Regions from separate parts of the Phytobacter sp. V91 genome, predicted to be linked through region 2. Evidence: riboswitches for the same ligand, from Rfam matches in the RefSeq annotation. Region 2 holds a riboswitch; the other holds the start of a gene.
What was found. Region 2 has a riboswitch for cobalamin ahead of btuB (TonB-dependent vitamin B12 receptor BtuB). Riboswitches for the same ligand answer to the same signal wherever they lie in the genome.
Positions count from the first base shown of each region.

Region 1: it holds a riboswitch for cobalamin, as region 2 does, so the genes downstream of both, ACSZO4_RS10185 (cobyrinate a,c-diamide synthase) here and btuB (TonB-dependent vitamin B12 receptor BtuB) in region 2, are expected to answer to the same signal.

Region 1 covers NZ_CBFFRJ010000039.1:16,042-21,781, reverse strand. The annotation lists gene pduB (propanediol utilization microcompartment protein PduB) at 1-641, opposite strand, end outside; gene pduA (propanediol utilization microcompartment protein PduA) at 638-922, opposite strand; gene pduF (propanediol diffusion facilitator PduF) at 1,448-2,257, shown strand; gene pocR (transcriptional regulator PocR) at 2,481-3,392, shown strand; cobalamin riboswitch at 3,621-3,800, shown strand; gene ACSZO4_RS10185 (cobyrinate a,c-diamide synthase) at 3,902-5,281, shown strand; gene cbiB (adenosylcobinamide-phosphate synthase CbiB) at 5,278-5,740, shown strand, end outside.
Region 2 covers NZ_CBFFRJ010000177.1:61-5,800, reverse strand. The annotation lists gene sthA (Si-specific NAD(P)(+) transhydrogenase) at 1-143, opposite strand, end outside; gene fabR (HTH-type transcriptional repressor FabR) at 340-978, shown strand; gene ACSZO4_RS23485 (YijD family membrane protein) at 989-1,348, shown strand; gene trmA (tRNA (uridine(54)-C5)-methyltransferase TrmA) at 1,397-2,497, opposite strand; cobalamin riboswitch at 2,616-2,990, shown strand; gene btuB (TonB-dependent vitamin B12 receptor BtuB) at 3,057-4,907, shown strand; gene murI (glutamate racemase) at 4,852-5,703, shown strand.

The sequences.
Region 1 (5,740 bases), on a different contig from region 2:
ACCACTTCGACATTGGCGGATTTCAGCGCCGTATCGGCCATCAGTACGCCAACAGAGGCAGGAGCACCGACAATCACGCCACAGGCACGGCCAACAGGCGCACCAAAGGCTTTTTCCAGTGCATAGCTTGCGCGTGCGGTGTACTGCATTTCGATATGACCGGCGTCATTGGCGTAAACATCGCCAAAGGTGCGGTCAAGCTCTTTGAGTGCCACTTCAATGGCGCGCTTGACGTCAGAAACATCGTTACCGCCGAACAGGATCAGCGAGCCATGGCCCGCGCCGCCTTTGGTATCTCGTGGTAATTCGATGCTGATAACTTCAGTGTTGGTGGCTTTAACCGCTTCATCTGCCGCCATGATATGTGGGCCGGCGCCGGTACGTGCGCCGAGGATGCCGATTGAGCGATAGCGCTTTTCCAGCTTCATTGCGTCAAGAAGTGCGCTGTCGACGTTGGCGATTACCAGACCAACAGTGTCGCCGATCGCTGTGCCGACAAATTCCGTTAAACTGCAGCTTTTTTCTGCCATAGCCGTCTCTCGTGTGGGATGGGTTACAGTGGGGGAGGCCGGTGATGCCGGTGAGGACACTTTGGCAATCACCTTCGCCATGATCTGTTCCACCAGGTCATTGCTACTCATTGGCTAATTCCCTTGGGTAAGATTTTTTCAACATCAGTGTGCGGACGTGGGATGACGTGTACGGCTTTCACTTCACCTACCTGAGCGGCTGCGGCGGCACCTGCATCCGTTGCAGCTTTCACGGCACCAACGTCACCGCGAACAATCACTGTTACCAGACCAGAACCTATTTTCTCGTAGCCCACTAACATGACATTGGCGGATTTCACCATTGCATCGGCGGCTTCAATAGCCGCGGTTAATCCTTTGGTTTCCACCATTCCTAATGCTTCTTGTTGCATAATGACCTCGATAAGGTTGCCCTGATTTTTGGAATATACAAATAAGCGAGGAAAAAGAATGGCTCAGTTGGAATTAGATTCAAAACTTCCTGGTTTATTCAGGCGAAATAATTGCGGTGAATAATTTTAACTTACTGATTCTTATCTGTTTTATTTTGTTTTTGATATGCCAAATTATTGCTATTTAAATATCACATTTACATTTTTGTCAGTGACAGAATTAATTCATTGTGCTATTTGTGCGGGCGAAATTTTTTTGTGATCAACGCTGTAAAACAGAATATGAAAAATCGCAATAATTTGCTGTTAATAACGTTTAAACAAGTTCAGTAAATAAAGGGGCTGGCATTCTGTCTTTCCTGTTTACATAGCAATAATTTGTTATTGAGAAGCGATTTTTTTGGCACTGAGTCTGCGAGGTTGCCAACACTTTTTGACTGCGCATTTCTATAGTGTGCGGCGTTGTACTCTGCTGCCAGCTTCAGGCGTGCTGGTGAAATCGTGACTCTACCTGGAAGGTGAAATATGAATGATTCACTTAAGGCGCAATGCATCGCCGAGTTTTTGGGCACGGGGCTGTTCTTGTTTTTTGGTATCGGCTGCCTGTGTGCGATGAAGGTTGCCGGTGCTTCACTGGGGCTCTGGGAAATCTGTATTATTTGGGGGTTGGGGATCTCTCTGGCAGTCTATCTGACGGCGGGCGTGTCCGGCGCTCACCTGAATCCGGCCATTACCATCGCGTTGTGGCTGTTTGCATGCTTCCCGGTGCGCAAAGTTGTGCCCTACATCATTGCTCAGGTTGCCGGTGCTTTTGGCGGGGCGGCGATTGCCTATCTCCTCTACCACAATCTGTTTCTTGAATTTGAAGCGGCGCATAACATGGTGCGGGGCAGTGCCGAAAGTCTGCAACTGGCCGGATTGTTCAGCACCTATCCCGCTGCGGCGTTGAGCATCTGGCAGGCCGCGCTGGTGGAAATTATTATCACCTCCATTCTGATGTGCATGATTATGGCGCTGACGGACGACGGCAACGGCGTTCCGCGTGGCCCATTAGGCCCATTGTTGATTGGTGTGCTGGTGGCGGTCATCGGCGCATCCATGGGGCCGCTGACCGGCTTTGCCATGAACCCGGCGCGTGACTTCGGCCCGAAACTGTTTACCTTCTTTGCGGGCTGGGGAGAAATTGCCTTTACCGGCGGACGTGAAATTCCTTACTTCCTGGTGCCCATTATTGCGCCGATCATCGGCGCCTGTGGCGGGGCGGCTTGTTATCGCTATCTGATTGGCAAAAATTTGCCCTGTAACCAGTGTGCGCTCGAAGAAAAAGAGAGCTGATCGCGTTGTGGTACATCATATGTAAATAAATCAACGCTAATGATTTATTTCGTGATCTGCTTTCACGAACGGACTAAATCGTCTCCCAGGGATGGGAGACTTTTGTTATCTTAATTTCAGTTTGTCATCAGCGCTTGTTGAATAATTTCATTCAGGTTGAATGATGTGTGAACAAATCGGTTTTTTTATAACAATAAATTAAAATTAACTGAGAGGTTTTATCATGATTTCTGCGAGTGCCCTTAACTCGGAACTCATTAATAAAATCGCCCAGGATTTTGCACAAGCCACCGGTCTGGCCGTTGTTGTCGTTAATATCCACGGCGAAGAAATATCCGAGCTTTTTAATTTTACCCCCTTTTGCCAGTTGATGCGGCAGAACCCACAGCATAGCGCCCGTTGCCGCATGAGTGACCGCTGCGGCGGTTTTGAGTCCTCAAAATCCAATCAGCCCTGTATCTACCGATGCCATGCCGGGTTAACGGATTTTTCCATTCCGCTGGTGATTGCCGGGCATCTGGTTGGTTTCGTTCTGTGTGGCCAGGTACGCTTACGTGAAGGCGACGACGTTGAATTGATTAATATTCTTAACATTGACGATCGCTGGCAGGACGATAAGACGCTGATGGATGAGTTTCTTAACGTGCCGGAAATGGACTATTCGCGGGTGATAGCCTCGGCGGATCTGCTCAAGCTTATCGTTGAAAATTGCCTGAAAAAACAGATCAATTTTGTGGTGATCAAAGATCAACAGCAGTCCCCGGAGAGTGCGAAAAACAGCCGTAGTCAGGGGCCGCATGACGGTAAAATGAAGAAAGCCCTGCGCTATATTGATGCCCATCTCTCGGACGAGTTGCGCCTTGAGGATGTGGCCGCGCATGTTTATCTCAGCCCTTATTACTTCAGTAAATTGTTCAAAAAATATCAGGGCATCGGCTTTAATGCGTGGGTAAACAGCCAGCGTATGGCCAGTGCGAAAGAGATGCTGTGCCACAGTGACTGGAGTATTGCCAGTATTGCGCGCAATTTAGGCTTTTCCCAGACCAGTTATTTTTGCAAAGTTTTTCGGCAAACTTATCAGGTCACGCCGCAAGTTTTTCGCCTGCAAAATAATGCAAACTATGACGGTGATTAAATTTCCGATAACAATATTTTGTTATTCACCGGGGCAATAAAATCGCCTGAACTGCCGTTTAAATAAGGCGTTAAAGAAAATGGCAGGCAATAAATTGTTATAGCGCAACAAATTATTGTCCTGATGAGGGTAAACTCAACCAGTTTTTATTTCCATGATGCGATAGATTGCAGTCAGGGAAAATTTACCGTTTCACTCAGCCAGAAGAAACTGAATCTGCTGAGAGGTAAACCATTAAAGCTATCAGGTTCGCCGCAAACGTTTTGCGGCAGGGAAGGGGGTGAGAATCCCCCGCAGCCCCCGCTGCTGTGATGCTGACAACCCCGTTATAACCACTGACCGCAAGGTCGGGAAGGGCGGGCGAGGATGACGCTAAGCCAGAAGACCGACCTGATGGATGACACTCAACAACTTCGGTGGGAAGTCGGTTGCTCAGACGCGTACAGTCACTGCACTGGGATTCCACGCATCCTGACACAGCCTTTCCACCCCGAACGGGGCCTGAAGGTATGTCTGACGAGCGTTGCGCCTTTATTCTTGCCGGTACCGGAAGCGGCTGTGGTAAAACCACGGTCACGCTTGGGTTGCTGAATGCATTGCAGCAGCGTGGCAAACGGGTGCAGCCGTTCAAAGTGGGTCCGGATTACCTCGATACCACATGGCATACCGCCCTTACCGGCGTTCCGTCCCGCAATCTCGATAGTTTTATGCTACCCGCTGCGACCCTCAATGCCCTGTTTAACCAGCAGATGCAAACAGCGCAAATCGCGGTGATTGAAGGTGTGATGGGGCTGTATGACGGCTATGGCACGGATCCGAACTATTGCAGCACCGCGGCGCTGGCAAAACAACTGGGCGTGCCGGTTATCCTGCTGGTGGACGGTAAAGCGGTCTCCACCTCTATTGCCGCTACGGTGATGGGATTTCAGCATTTTGACTCCCGGTTGCGTATTGCCGGGGTGATCGTTAACCGCGTGAACAGCGACAGCCATTATCAACTCCTTAAACACGCCATAGAGCACTACTGCGGTATTCCTGCGCTCGGATACGTACCGGTAACACCTGAGGTTGTTCTGCCTGAGCGTCACCTGGGGCTGGTGACCGCCCGGGAGTCGCATATCGATACCCGGCCATGGCGTGATTTTGCTGCCCGTATTGAACAGACTCTGGATATCGACAGGCTCCTTTCCCTTAGCGCGCTTGCGACATTGCCGCCTGGCGAATGGCCGCCACTACCCGCCGCCGATGCCGGGAAAGGCCTGACGCTGGCGCTCGCCGATGATGAGGCTTTCAATTTTTACTATCCGGACAATCTGCAATTGCTGGAAAACAGCGGGGTGAAGATTGTGCGTTTCAGTCCGCTGCATGACGCCAGTCTGCCCGAATGCCAGATGCTGTGGCTGGGTGGGGGTTATCCGGAACTGCATGCCCGTGCGCTCGCGGAAAATACCAGCATGCTGGCGTCTGTTCGCGCGGCCCACCAGCGTGGCGTGGCCATCTACGCGGAATGCGGCGGCCTGATGTACCTGGGGACAAGGTTACGCGATCTGGAGGGTAACGTTCACTCGCTGGCCAATGTGATCCCCGGCGACAGCCAGATGGGCAAACGGCTGACCCGTTTTGGCTACTGCGAAGCCACTGCATGCCAGCCGACGCTGCTTGCCGATGAAGGCGAAACCTTGCGCGGGCATGAATTCCACTATTCCGACTTTACCCCGAAACAGGCTGCCGTCATGGATTGCCAGAAAAGCCGCGATGGCAAAATTTTGTCGCAGTGGCAGGGCGGCTGGCAGGTAGGGAATACCTACGCCAGTTATCTCCACATTCACTTCGCCCAGCGACCTGAGATGCTGCATCGCTGGATTAGCGCCGCAAGGAGCGCAGGATGACCGTCCTCGCCTGGTGTGTGGCCTGGCTGCTTGACCGCTGGTTGGGGGATCCCCCGCACTGGCCGCATCCGGTGCGCTGGATTGGCGCACTGATCAATTTTACCCAACGTGGAGTGCGTCGGGTTTGTCACTCAGCCAGCGCGCTGCGTATCGGCGGCGGGGTGATGTGGCTGGTTGTTGTTGGCATTACCTGGGGTGTGGCATGGGGAGTGTTAACGCTTGCGACAAAGATTCACCCCTGGTTTGGCTGGTGCGTTGAAGTGTGGATGATTTACACCCTGCTGGCAGCCCGCTGCCTGGATGATGCGGCGCGGGAAGTCGAGCGCGCTTTACGCCACGGCACATTGAGCGACAGCCGGGAAAAACTCTCCTGGATTGTCGGGCGCGATACCTCACAGCTGCAACCGCCGCAAATCACCCGTGCGGTAGTCGAAACCGTTGCTGAAAACACCGTCGATG
Region 2 (5,740 bases):
CAGTGGGTGCAGCCGCCGCCCACGTTATGGTAGCGCTCAATGACCGCTATCCGGGCACCCTGTTTGACCAGCCCCATAGCAGCACCTTCGCCGCCCGGGCCTGAGCCTATAACTATTGCGTCGTAATCGTAGGAATGTGGCATGGCAAGGCTTACCTGTTCTTATACATAAAAGCAACATAATAGTAACATCAACGGGCGGATAACCCAATTATCGTTGTGCTTTTTTCGTGCGCGGAAGCAGAAAGAGCGCGTAAACAATCATTCACAATCCAGTACAATCCGATTAGTTTTATTCTCTGGTATAGTGCCAGCAGGTCTGCGGAGGGATTCAAGCATCGTGATGGGCGTAAGAGCGCAACAAAAAGAGAGAACCCGGCGTTCGCTGGTGGAAGCAGCATTCAGTCAGCTGAGCGCTGAGCGAAGTTTCGCCAGCCTGAGTCTGCGCGAGGTTGCGCGTGAAGCGGGGATTGCCCCGACGTCATTTTATCGTCATTTCCGCGATGTGGATGAGCTTGGCCTGACGATGGTTGATGAGAGTGGTCTGATGCTTCGTCAGCTGATGCGTCAGGCGCGCCAGCGTATTGCCAAGGGAGGCAGCGTTATCCGCACCTCCGTGTCGACTTTTATGGAATTTATCGGTAATAACCCAAATGCCTTCCAGCTATTGCTGCGTGAGCGTTCTGGCACATCTGCTGCGTTTCGCGCCGCGGTAGCCCGGGAAATCCAGCATTTTATTGCGGAACTCGCCGACTATCTCGAACTCGAAAACCATATGCCGCGTGCCTTTACCGAAGCGCAGGCCGAGGCGATGGTGACAATTGTTTTCAGTGCCGGCGCTGAGGCGCTGGATGTTGGCGCGGAGCAACGCCGGCAATTAGAAGAGCGACTGGTATTGCAACTGCGGATGATTTCCAAAGGGGCGTACTACTGGTATCGCCGTGAACAGGAAAAAGTGGCGCATCAAACCGACGAGTGAAGGATGAGTAATGAAACAATCAGGTCAAGATAAAGGTACTTTGTTGCTGGCGCTGATCGCTGGCTTATCCATTAATGGCACCTTTGCAGCGATTTTTAGCTCCATTGTGCCTTTCTCCGTGTTTCCCATTATTTCACTGGTGCTGACGGTTTACTGTCTGCATCAGCGTTATCAAAATCGCACCATGCCTGTCGGGTTACCCGGGCTTGCGGCAGCCTGTTTTATTCTTGGCGTGCTGCTTTACAGTACCGTGGTGCGTGCGGAATATCCGGACATCGGTTCTAACTTCTTCCCGGCGGTACTGTCGGTGATTCTGGTGTTCTGGATTGGTTTTCGCCTGCGTAACCGCAAGCAGGAAGCATCTGAGTAAAATACACTCGCCGGACGGGATGCATGGCGTCGCCGTCCGGCGTTGATTTTACCTTGCGGTCAATAAAACACCGCACTCCATATGGTGCGTATACGGGAATTGATCGAACAACGCCAGGCGCTCTACCTTGTGCGTCTGGCTCAGTGTTTCCAGGTTCTTACATAAAGTTTCCGGGTTGCAGGAGATGTACAGAATGCGCGGATACGCCTGCACCATCTTCTCCGTTTCGCTATCCAGCCCGCTGCGCGGGGGATCGACGAAAATCGTCTCGCATTGATAACTCTTTAGATCGATACCCTGTAAACGGTTGAACTCCCGCACGCCGTTCATCGCCTGAGTGAACTCTTCTGCCGACATACGGATAATTTGCACATTATCGATGTGGTTAGCGGCGATGTTGTACTGGGCTGCGGCCACTGAGGGTTTGGCGATTTCTGTCGCCAGCACGCGATCGAAATTACGCGCCAGGGCCAGTGAGAAGTTACCGTTACCACAGTACAACTCCAGCAGATCCCCGGTTGACCCTTTGGTTGCACCTAATGCCCACTCCAGCATCTGCACGTTCATTGCCGCGTTGGGTTGTGTAAAGCTGTTTTCGACCTGGCGGTAAATCATCTCTTTGCCGTCAACAGGCAGGCGCTCATCAACAAAATCCTGGTCCAGCTCGATTTTTGTTTTGGTGGCGCGGCCAATCAGTTGCACGTTCAAATTTTGCGCCCGAAGGGCATCGCGCAGACGGGTCGCCTCTTCACGCCAGGCGTCATCCAGCTTTTTATGGTACAGCAGAGTGACAATGGCCTGGTTACTCATGGTGGTCAGATAATCAATCTGGAAGAGCTTGTGGCGCAGGATGTTATTTTCGCGCAGGTTCCCCATCAGCACGGTCATCAACTGGTTAATCAGTTCGCTGGCTGCCGGGAAGCTGTCGACGCGAATGCGGTCCCTGGTCTGCTGATCGAAAATAATGTGGTACAGATCATCGCCGTCATGCCAGATGCGGAATTCCGCGCGCATACGGTAATGGCTGACCGGTGAGCGGAACACCTCGGGCACGGGCGCGGAGAAGGGCGCCATCATCGATTGCAGACGCACGACTTTCTCGGCCAGTTGCGCTTCGTACTGTTCTGTTGGCAGGTGCTCGGGTGTCATTGTGTGTCCTGAGTGATTAAGAATAACGCGGGGATTGTAGGGATTGCTCAGGGGATGTCCAGTAGCGGATGTTTTTTCGATTCCTCTCATAGCAGTCTGGACATCCATATGTTTATGAATGTAGCATCCTTGTTCCGGTTCTGTAAGTTAAAAGGGAATCCAGTGTAAATCTGGGGCTGACGCGCAGCGGTAAGGAAGGGTGGGATGATAGCGAAAGCAGACACTGCTTATATATACCCTAAATAGTTCGGGTTGGATGAAGGCGGCAACGCAGTGAATCCCCGGGAGCTTACTGTAGTAAGTGACAGGGGTGAGCGAGGACAAATTGGCTATGCCAGTTTGAACAGCGCTTGCGCTGGCCCTGAAGGGGCGAGGCCATAGGCCGAGTAAAGCCAACGCACAGACAACGTGAAGTATGACGGGTATAAAAGTGGGAAGTCATCATCTTGTAGTACCTCCAAGCCCGAAGACCTGCCGGAATTACGTCGCATCTGGCGCCATCATCGCGAGCTATTGATGGTACCTGCGGCATCCTTCTTATTTTGTGGATGCTCACACAATGATTAAAAAAGCTTCGCTGCTGACGGCTCTCTCCGTCACGGCATTTTCTGGCTGGGCGCAGGACAGTAACCCGGACACTCTGGTCGTAACAGCAAATCGTTTTCAACAGCCGGCAAAAACCGTACTGGCACCGACGGAGGTGGTAACCCGCGAGGATATCGATCGCTGGCAGTCCCGTTCGTTGGTCGATGTCTTACGTCGTCTGCCTGGCGTTGATATTGCGCAAAACGGCGGCCTGGGCCAGACAGCTTCGGTCTATGTACGTGGTACGGAAGCAAAGCATCTGTTGTTGCTGATTGACGGCGTGCCGGTCGCGCGTTCGGGTATCTCGAACGATCCTGAACTGAACCAAATTCCTCTCTCGCTGGTACAGCGTGTTGAATATATCCGTGGACCGCGTTCTACCGTTTATGGTTCCGGAGCGATTGGCGGTGTGGTTAACGTCATCACCCGGACGGGAACTGAGCAGTCGCAGATTAATGCGAGCATTGGCTCTAAGGGCTATCAAACCTTTGATGGCACGGTGCGCCAGCGCTTCGGCGATACCGTTGCGACAGCGGCAGGTTCTTACACCAGTACCCGCGGCTTTAACGTGCAGCCGGATTCCAGCTGGGATCATGATGCAGACCGCGACGGTTACCGCAACAAAACGTTCTGGGGCAGCCTGCAACACAAGTTCAACGACAATTTCGACGGCTTCTTCCGCGGGTACAGCTTTACTAACAATGTGGATTATGATCTGGGTAGCCCACCGTTTTTACCTGAGTACAGTGCAGACGAGCGTCAGCTGTACAGCCAGGGCTGGGATACCGGCCTTAGCTTTAATCAGGGGATCTACTCTTCGCAGCTGGTGGCGAGCTATCAGAAAAGCAAAGACTACAACTACAGCAGTATTTATGGTCGGTACGAAGACGGCACGACCCTGGATGATATGGAACAACGCTATATCCAGTGGGCGAACAATGTTGCGGTAGGTAAAGGTTCGGTTAGTGCGGGCGTGGACTGGAAGCAGGAGCGGCTGGTTTCATCTAACGCCACGACACGTGACGCCTATGATCGTGACAACACTGGTCTCTATTTGTCAGGCCTGCAACAGTTTGGCGATGTCACGCTTGAGGCTTCTGGTCGTGAAGATAAAGATGATGAGTTTGGCTGGCACGGCACCTGGCAGACGGCAGCGGGCTGGGAGTTTGTCGAAAACTATCGCCTGACCGTTTCCTATGGCACCGGCTTCCTTGCGCCATCTCTTGGACAGCAATATGGCGCGAAGCGCTTTACGATAGCTTCAAACCCGGATCTGAAACCGGAAGAGTCAAAACAATGGGAAGCGGGCGTAGAGGGGTTGACCGGTCCGCTGGACTGGCGCCTGTCCGCGTATCGTTATGAGATTGATAATCTTATCACTTATAACAATACCGCTTACTACAACATCAACTCTGCCACGATTAAGGGCGTGGAGTGGACGGGAAGCGTGGATACCGGCATCTTCTCGCATCGTGTAACGCTGCAATATATTGACCCGCGTGATGATGTAACGAATGAAGTGCTGCCGCGTCGCGCTAAACGCCAGGCCAAGTATCAGCTTGACTGGGCAGTATTTGATGTGGATATGAACCTTGCCTGGGAATACTTCGGTAAGCGCTATGACAACAGAACCTCAACCTACAATCCTGAGCAGCGTGTTCTGCCAAGCTACAGTACGGTTGATTTTTCTGCGTCATATCCAGTGACCTCTCACCTGACAGTTCGTGGTAAAATAGCTAACCTGTTCGATAAAGACTACGAGACAGCTTATGGCTACCAAACTGCAGGACGGGAATATACCGTGTCTGGCAGCTACACCTTCTAAATTACGGCCCACCGTGCTGGTGTTTGATTCCGGCGTCGGTGGGTTATCGGTGTATGACGAGATCCGGCATCTCCTGCCGGATCTGCATTACATTTATACTTTCGATAATGTTGCCTTTCCTTATGGGGAGAAGAGTGAAGAGTTTATCGTTGAACGTGTTGTGGAAATTGTCACCGCCGTTCAGGCCCAGTACCCACTCTCCCTCGCCGTTATCGCCTGTAATACCGCCAGTACCGTTTCACTCCCCGCATTGCGCGAAAAATTCTCCTTCCCGGTTGTTGGCGTTGTGCCTGCAATCAAACCTGCTGCTCGTTTAACGGCGAATGGCGTAGTAGGGGTGCTGGCAACCCGTGCAACGGTTAAGCGTCCATATACTCATGAGCTGATTGCCCGTTTTGCTAATGAATGCAAAATCGAACTGCTCGGTTCCGCTGAGATGGTCGAACTTGCTGAGGCGAAACTGCATGGCAGACCTGTTCCACTTGATGAGCTAAAGCGAATTCTGCGTCCGTGGTTGCGGATGACTGAACCGCCAGACACGGTGGTTCTGGGTTGCACTCATTTTCCTTTATTGCAGCACGAGCTTCTACAGGTGTTACCTGAAGGAACACGGCTTATCGATTCCGGGGCGGCCATCGCTCGTCGTACCGCCTGGCTGTTGGAACATGAAGCCCCTGATGCAAAATCAGCAGATGAAAATTTAGCGTATTGCATGGCCGTCACGCCAGAAACTGTACTTTTATTGCCCGTTTTGCAGCGCTATGGGTTCAGAACGCTGGAAAAACTGGCCGTTTAGCAAGCTTTTGCACAAAAAAGAGACGGTTGAAAAGTTT